4 regions of the Moritella sp. Urea-trap-13 genome follow, and region 1 is predicted to be linked to each of the others. Evidence: predicted binding sites of a transcription regulator. Region 1 holds the regulator's gene; each other region holds the start of a gene.

What was found. The regulator LexA, encoded in region 1, represses DNA repair genes until DNA is damaged. The targets are predictions, from matches to a motif close to TACTGTATNNNNATACAGTA.
Region 2: recA (recombinase RecA) is a predicted target of LexA. The motif match lies at 1,277-1,296, and genes of this name have one in related genera.
Region 3: CXF93_RS03370 (DNA polymerase II) is a predicted target of LexA. The motif match lies at 879-898, and genes of this name have one in related genera.
Region 4: CXF93_RS11040 (YebG family protein) is a predicted target of LexA. The motif match lies at 1,326-1,345, and genes of this name have one in related genera.

What each region holds. Positions count from the first base shown of each region.
Region 1 is NZ_PJCA01000028.1:18,502-20,714, reverse strand. It holds gene plsB (glycerol-3-phosphate 1-O-acyltransferase PlsB) at 1-723, opposite strand, end outside; gene lexA (transcriptional repressor LexA) at 921-1,544, shown strand; gene CXF93_RS06105 (lipid asymmetry maintenance protein MlaB) at 1,796-2,083, shown strand; gene CXF93_RS06100 (response regulator) at 2,093-2,213, shown strand, end outside.
Region 2 is NZ_PJCA01000037.1:68,037-70,249, forward strand. It holds gene recA (recombinase RecA) at 185-1,246, opposite strand; gene mutS (DNA mismatch repair protein MutS) at 1,425-2,213, shown strand, end outside.
Region 3 is NZ_PJCA01000027.1:94,958-97,170, forward strand. It holds gene CXF93_RS03365 (MFS transporter) at 1-750, opposite strand, end outside; gene CXF93_RS03370 (DNA polymerase II) at 923-2,213, shown strand, end outside.
Region 4 is NZ_PJCA01000031.1:676,805-679,017, forward strand. It holds gene prc (carboxy terminal-processing peptidase) at 1-45, opposite strand, end outside; gene proQ (RNA chaperone ProQ) at 159-791, opposite strand; gene CXF93_RS11040 (YebG family protein) at 996-1,307, opposite strand; gene CXF93_RS11045 (paraquat-inducible protein A) at 1,576-2,184, shown strand; gene CXF93_RS11050 (paraquat-inducible protein A) at 2,171-2,213, shown strand, end outside.

The sequences.
Region 1 (2,213 bases):
AGCTGAAATATTATGTTCCGCAATCTCAACTTGGATGGCTTTTTTGACTTCTGGATTACGTAATAGTTGCTCAAACAGTTGGTAGCGATTCGGTAGTTTAGGACCAGATGCGGCCAATTTTTGGCGACTGAAATGGATCTTGGCAACACGAATTAATTTTTGGGCTAATTTCTCGTCGCTACCGTGCTGGTCGGCCATGAAACGCAACGATACCGGTTTATTAAAACGCACTAAGTTGTCTTTGCGATTCAGCCCGACAATTAATGTTTTACGTAAACGACTTGGCGAAATACTGTTGGCTAGTGATAGTAGTGGTACTTGACCTTCTTTACCTGGTGCTCGGCCCCAAAATAGAGCTACGGGCATCAATTGAATATCAAGGGCTTTATCGTCTTTATGTAAACGTAATAGCTGTTGAAATTTTTCAAAGAATACATCGGTATCTCTGGCTTTGCCAAACAGTGGCGCAGGGTTATCTAAGCAAACATAGCTGGGAATGATGACCCCGTTCACTTTTATTGGTGTGAGCGGATCTGGTAAGCCTAGTTCTTTACAGGCGCGTTGTAATGCGACGAGATCCGTCATTGATTTAGTTTTTAATGCGTAAACAATGGGACGCGTTAAATCTAACTTTAGCGCATCAACCGGATTATCTGGTACGTACTGAGATTTAACTAAGCCATTAACGAAACTTCGACTTAACATTGATGGTGTTTGTTGCATAGGTGTTGTCATTCTGTTGTTTAAAATGCGAGAGTGCTTACTCCAATAATATCAGATGCGTGCCTATAAATCTGTGTTTAAGCGCCTGCAAGCGATTAATTCATTATTATTCTGATATCCCTACCGCTTATATTGCAAACTTGATATTACTGTATATAATTACAAGAAACTGTATATAAAACCAGTTAGGGTACATGATGAAAGCATTGACACAAAGACAAGCAGAAGTACTTGAATTAGTTAAGCAACATATTAAAAATACCGGTATGCCACCAACCCGAGCTGAAATTGCGAAGGAACTTGGTTTTCGTTCTCCGAATGCGGCTGAAGAACATTTAAAAGCATTGGCACGAAAAGGTCATATTGAAATTTTAGCGGGCACGTCACGTGGTATTCGCCTGTTGGTTAATGCCGAAGAAGCCAGTAATGAGAGTGGTTTACCCTTAATCGGCCAAGTTGCCGCTGGTGAGCCTATTTTAGCGCAAGAGCATATTGAAGCGCACTACAATGTCGATCCATCGATGTTCACCCCTAATGCAGATTTTTTATTGCGGGTTCGTGGTGAGAGTATGCGTAATATCGGTATTATGGATGGCGATTTATTAGCTGTACATAAAACCAAAAACATTAGTAAAGGCCAAGTTGTTGTTGCTCGTGTCGATGATGAAGTAACGGTAAAACGCTTTGAGCAGCAAGGCAGTGAAATATTATTGCATCCTGAAAATGATGAAATGAGCACAATACGTGTTGATTTAAATTTCCAAAGCTTTGATATTGAAGGTGTAGCCGTAGGTATTATTCGTAATACCGATTGGATGTAATTACACTCTATTTATGCTATTGCGTTGAGGGTAGATAGTTAATGATCCCATTATTGACTATCTATCTTTTTATTCATATATCCTCACTATTTGTCTGTAACCTATAGAAAAGCATTTCAAATCCTGTTCTCAGGTCACAGTTCTCCCTATCGCCTGCTTATTTATAAAATCTTTTCCTATACTCAACATGAGTTATAAAAGAATGAACGAATTTATTTTCTGATACGTTTGCGTAAATACAGGATTAGTTTATGGAACAAAGCCCTATCACCATGGAATTAGGTGAAAAGATCGATATATCCGCGATCACCACACTTAAGGAAACACTTGATTCGTTATCTATCAATACCGAACCTCAACGTTTCGATGCGCGTCATGTGACTCATATTGACAGTGCTTCTTGCCAGCTTTTTTATGCTTATGCTCAACATCTAGCGATACATAATACAACACTCGTGTTTCTATCTCCGTCGGATAAGTTTATGGCGGTGGTGAAAGCGTTAGGGTTTGAAACGGACTTTAATTACGCATCAATGTGAGGCGCTCTAATGAAACGAATATTAGCTGTAGATGATTCGGTATCCATTCGTGAAATGGTACTGTTTACTTTAAAACAGGCAGGTTATGAGGTTGATTCAGCCGTCGATGGTGTTGATGGTTTAGAAAAAG
Region 2 (2,213 bases), on a different contig from region 1:
CGGTAACCTAAGCTATGACCTAAATAGTAAATAGACCTAAACCTAAACAAGAAATAGCAAAAAGGCTAGTATTCGCATACTAGCCTTTTTCATGAATCATATTTTTGTCATTCACACTCGCCGATTAAAACTAACCATTAACGTCAACGATTACTGTTATAGCGCGGTGTAAATTGACACAAAATTAAAATTCGTTTTCAGTTTCAGGTGTATTAACAGCTGCTACTACTTCTTCGTCTTTTTTACCCAATAGATTAGCGCGGATCAAACCATCAATCTCACTAGCAATCGCAGGGTTGTCGATAAGGAATTGCGTTGATTTCGCTTTACCTTGACCGATTTTCTCACCCTTGTATGAATACCAAGCGCCAGCTTTTTCAATTAGCTTCTCTTTAACACCTAGGTCAATTAATTCACCGTTACGGTTAAAACCTTTACCATATAGGATTTGGAATTCAGCTTGTCTAAATGGTGCAGCAATTTTGTTTTTCACAACTTTAACACGTGTTTCATTACCCGTGATCTCGTCGCCATCTTTCACTGAACCAATACGACGAATATCTAAACGTACTGACGCGTAGAATTTAAGTGCATTACCACCTGTCGTTGTTTCAGGTGAACCAAACATTACACCAATTTTCATACGAATTTGGTTAATGAAGATACACATAGTGTTCGTCGTTTTTAAGTTACCCGTTAGCTTACGCATTGCTTGCGATAACATACGAGCTTGCAGACCCATGTGGCTATCGCCCATGTCGCCTTCAATTTCAGCTTTTGGTGTTAGTGCCGCTACAGAATCGATTACGATAATATCAACAGCACCAGAGCGTGCTAGCATGTCACAAATTTCTAATGCTTGCTCACCGGTATCTGGTTGCGAGACTAATAGTTCATTAATATTACAACCCAGTTTACCTGCATAAATTGGATCAAGCGCATGCTCAGCATCGATAAAGGCACAGATTTTACCTTCACGTTGGGCAGATGCGATAACTTCTAATGTTAAGGTTGTTTTACCACTTGATTCAGGACCGTAAATTTCAACAATACGCCCCATAGGTAAACCACCAGCACCCAATGCGATATCAAGAGAAAGTGAACCAGTAGAAACTGTTTCTACGTCCATGGTACGGTTATCACCTAGCTTCATAATAGAACCTTTACCAAATTGCTTTTCAATTTGTCCAAGTGCAGCAGCTAAGGCTTTTTCTTTATTCGCGTCCATTTTATTCCCCTGAGGCATAATCGAGTATTTAATTTTATAGCCTAAGTATACTGTTCGTTCATACAGTATCAAGCAATAAAATAATATTTTTTAAAAAATAATTCATAGCGCATATTTATCTACAAAAAAATACAGTCGCCACCATGCTTTAGCATTGTTATTATAGCGGCAATTATTTTTTCAGAACCGAGCCGCTATGCAACCTGACTTTCTTGCACCTAAAGACTTACCTAATCACACGCCTATGATGCAGCAATTTTTTAAGTTAAAAGCTGAACAACCCGATATCTTACTGTTTTATCGTATGGGTGACTTTTACGAGTTATTTTATGATGATGCTAAAAAAGCGTCACAGCTTTTAGGAATATCTTTAACCAAGCGTGGTAAGTCAAATGGTAACCCTATTCCAATGGCGGGGATTCCTTATCATTCATTGGAAGGCTACCTAGCAAAGCTAGTACGTAGTGGCGAATCGGTGGCTATCTGTGAACAAATTGGCGATCCTGCGACCTCAAAAGGTCCAGTTGAACGTAAAGTAGTCCGTATTGTTACACCAGGGACAGTCAGTGACGAAGCTTTACTAACCGAGCGTAATGACAACCTACTCGCCGCCTTATTTCATGATGGTAGTACTTTTGGTTATGCCACTTTGGATATGGGAAGTGGTCGCTTTCTGATTAATCAATTCAACACTGAAGAAACCTTACTTGCCGAACTGCAACGTACCGACCCCGCAGAGTTATTGTATTGTGAATCGTTTGAATCGATGCAGCACATCAAACACCTTAAAGGCCTACGTCGTCGCCCAGAGTGGGAGTTTGATTTACAAACTGGCCGCACCGTTTTATGCCAACAGTTTGGTACTAAGGATCTGGTTGGTTTTGGTGTAGAAAACTCACCTGTCGCATTATGTGCAGCAGGCTGCTTAATGCAATATGTCAAAGAAACCCAGCGTACTGCCCTACCACATATTCGTGCAATTAAG
Region 3 (2,213 bases), on a different contig from region 1:
TTGAAAAATAATAGCACCAAAAATAGATGCGCCCATAAAAATGGATAAGCTGAAGCCTTGAATACCGTTATCGCTGGCAAAGATAGGCAGCATATTAACTAAACCCGCGTACAGAAAACCACCGTAAAAACAACAGATAACCCCCAGTGGAGATAGTTTTATGATGGTCATTAAGGACATGGATTGACTGTCTTCAATTTGTGGACCCAGTTGCTTGCTGATCACGATAGGGGTGATAGAAAGGCTAAATAAAATACCTGAGATAATAAATAATGTCACATCGGTGATTGGTGCAACGTTTAACAAGAATTGCCCAGAAAACAGTGCCGACATGATCACCATTTGGTTAATTGATAATACCCGTCCACGGCTTTCTTCTGTGGCGCTGTGACTTAACCAACTATCGAGCGTAGCATTGGCACAGGCCATACAAAACCCGGTTAGCATACGCATTGCTGCAAGCATTAATGGTTCTGGATATAAACCTGAAAGTAAGATCGCGACCGAGGTTAAGCTACCACACATCGCAAATATGCGGATATGACCAACCCGTTGTAATAATTTACGGCTATAAATCGCACCCAGTAAAAAACCCACAGATAGCATAGATAAGATGATACCGATGTTATCGACGCTGATACCGTCATTTTGCATGCGCACAGGCAATAAAATATTACTCAGGCCGTAACCTAGCATGAGTAAAAAGCCACTGACGAGTAGTAAGATAAAAGGTTTAAGGGTTGCGGTCACAAGCGTATTCTCTTCTTTATTAAGTCTAAAATTATTAATTCGTTATTCAGTTAGGCTTTATAACATATTTTAAACAGATGATGATATCCGATTACATGTTTGTGTAAATATTTTCACGCTTCTAAAAATGCTGTACACTTAACCAGTCTTAAACTACTTTTTTTGGTTAATTTTGTCAGCTACATATCTGGGTTTTTTATTATCGCGCCATAGCCGTGATCGTAATGGTAATAATGAATTAAGTTACTGGTTAGCATCTGAAATGGGTGCGGTTAAATTGATCCCGGCAACTCAGCCGCTGGTCATGTTCATTCCTCAAGACCAACTGACTACTGCTTTAGCCTGTTTAAGTGAATTGAATCCACGCTTTAATTATAAAGATCTGCAGCTACGTAGCTTTGATTTAGAGTTGATGAGCGCCTTTTATTTCCAGACTTCACATGACTATCATCGCGCCCAAGAATTATTAAGACGTAAGTTGGTTACGGTATTAGAAGCGGATATTCGCCCGGCTGAACGTTACTTAATGGAGCGTTTTGTTAAAGGGGCTGTGGAGTTCACCGGCACGCCTGTACAACGTAAAGGTTATGTGGAATTTCAGCAAGCTCAACTTAAGCCAGCGGAACTGCCAGACAGCTTAGTAGACAAGATTAAACAGATCTCGCTGGATATCGAATGTTCAGAACACGGCGAGCTTTACTCCATTGGTTTATATTCATTAAGCCCTGCTTATTGTCCTGACGGTAAGTCTTTTAAACGGGTTTACATGATAGGCGAGCAGCTTGATAAAGACCTCGTTCAGGCACAAATAAAAGCGAATGAAAATTTAGCGCAAGATCCTGACGATGAGCCGTTGATCCACTGGGTTGCTGATGAGAAAAGCTTATTACAAGCGCTGCAAGCTTTTGTGATCAGTTACGATCCGGACATCTTTATTGGTTGGAACGTGATTAACTTTGATTTCCGCTTATTAGCGCAACGTGCCACATTCCACAACCTAAAATTGGCACTGGGTCGTGGTGGTCAAAACTTGCATTGGCGTGATGGCCGCACCCCACAACAGCAAGGCTTCTTAACCTTACATGGACGAGTCGTGGTGGATGGTATTGATAGTCTAAAAACCGCTACCTATAACTTCCCGAGTTTTAGTTTAGAAAACGTCGCGCAAGAAATACTCGGTGTTGGTAAAGATACTGACGATGTTGATAACCGCATGGAACAGATTAACCACGATTTCTATTTCAATAAACCTAAATTAGCCAAATACAATCTGCAAGATTGCGTATTAGTGTGGGATATCTTTGTTAAAACTCGATTGTTGGATTTCTTGTTATTACGCTCACAATTAACCGGATTGGAATTAGATCGTAACGGTGGCTCAGTATTGGCGTTTACCAATGTGTACCTGCCTAAGTTACACCGCGCGGGTTATATCGCCCCAAATCTACGTGAGAGCGGGGTAA
Region 4 (2,213 bases), on a different contig from region 1:
TAGTACCGAAGCACTGATAAAAGTTCTTTTTAAAACTTTTTTCATTAAAAATCCTTTTGAGAATAAGTAACGCTAAATTAATAATAGTCAAGTATCAGCTAATTTTCATATATTTAACTGACACTCGACTACTAAAAATTCAGAACACTCTTATTGCTTTATACAAAAAGGTGCTCTCTTTTTACTTTTAGAGAAAGTCCTGATAGTAATTGAACTTGAACACCATCTTTAGATACTTCAACGATAGTTGCTTGTACCGGTGCTTTACCAATTACAACTTTGACAGCTTGGCCTGATTTAAGTTCCGCTTCATTTACTGGGCGTTCAACTTTAATTGTAGGTTTTGAATCTACTTTAGGTGCAGATTTTTTCACTACTTTTTTAGGTGCTCTTTTAACAGCAGGCTTGTCCTTTTCAGCTTTAGCCTTCTGTTCTGCATTTTTCTTATTACGTTCAGCGAAGAATTTAGTTTTGCTTTCTTCAAGTGTTTTTTGTGCATGCTCGATATGCTCTGCATCTAAAACACCTGCTTCGTTGCCATCTAAGTCAACTCGTACAGCATCTTTTTTAGCGCCGTGAAGGTAACGCCAGCTTGCAGTATACTGACGAAGTGCCGTACGTAACAATGTTTTACTAACTTTAGAGTCTTCTTTTAGACGCTCAGCCAGATCTTGAAAAATGCCAATTTTTAGCGGTTTAGCTTCGCCTTTTGCAGTGAAACATTTTGGGAATATTTCTACCAAATAAGCGATAACTTCTTTGCTATTTTTTAGCTTTTCAATGTTTTCCATGAATGACCTTAAATTACTTCTAATTGTTCAGATATAACAAAACGTAATCTTGTTATATCGCATGTATAAAATTTATCGCTATTATAGAGCGATTGCAATTAAATGCTATCTTTAATCCGCCGTCATAACCCAAAAAGGTGTTAAAAAATAACTATTCCGGCGATTTTTTATGCTTTCACAAACAATAATTAACCGTTTGAAAGATTAAGCGGCTTCTTTTTCTGCCGTGGTTTTTGACGCCTTTTTAGCTTTAGGTGCCTTTTGTTCTTTCTCTTCTGGCTCTTTTAACTTACCGCCTTTTAAAATGTGCTGTAACGATGTGCTATTTTGTGCCAGGTATAATGCTAACTCTTCCGTAAGGCGATCATCGATTTCAAGAGATGATGTACTGATAAAGTCGGTAAGACCTTCGGCAACATCTAACATCTTGTCATATGCATCAGCTTCTTTTTTACTTGTAGACGTCATTTTTTCCACACCATTTCGTTCAACTACATACTTTACTATTACGGCCATGAACCAATCCCCTAAATACACTGTATATTATGACAGTGTATTTAGTATTCGTTATTAATTCAAGTCACTACTCATAAATATGCTTGATTCTGCCCCGTAAAACAGAATTATCATATTGTTTATATAATCATGAGGCATAAATCTGTGATAATGTTGATATTTACAATAAAACAATGCTATTAATGAACGCATTATGAAACGTGCTACATTTAATGAATAATATAGAGCATATCTACAAACATAAATAATGAGTAATTAGCGGGGCTGAATGTCAAATATTAACGTGTGTAAAAAATGCGACCTTATTGTCGAACACGTACCTATAGCAAAAAATAGACATGCACACTGCCCACGCTGTAATACTTTACTCTATAAAAACAATGATTTTTCTATTAGTAGTATATTGGCACTTTCAATAACAGGCCTCATACTTGTTGTTATCGCCAATCTATTCCCCATGTTTACCATCACCATGTTAGGTGTCGAAGAATCTGCAACACTGATTCAAGGTGCTTGGGCATTATTTGAAAAAAAGTTTTATTTCGTTGGCCTATTGGTTATTTTTTGTAGCTTCATAGCGCCCTTTCTATTTTTATCTTGCCTCGCTCAAGCTTGCTTATTATTGCTGACCAAACGTAATACACCGCAACTTATCCTATTACTCAAGCTCGTTAAATTTTTTACCGAATGGAGTATGTTAGAAGTTTACCTCGTTAGCTTTTTAATCGCGGTGTTTAAACTTTCAGACATTGCAGATATCGAATTACAATTTGGTTTACTCAGTTTTGTTTCTCTGATGTTCGTCTCTAGCCTTATCATGTATAGGTTAAATCTTGAAATCTTCTGGCAAAAAATGGAAAAAAATGCAAAACGCTAAAGAAAATCAGATAGCCCAGTGCCATGAGT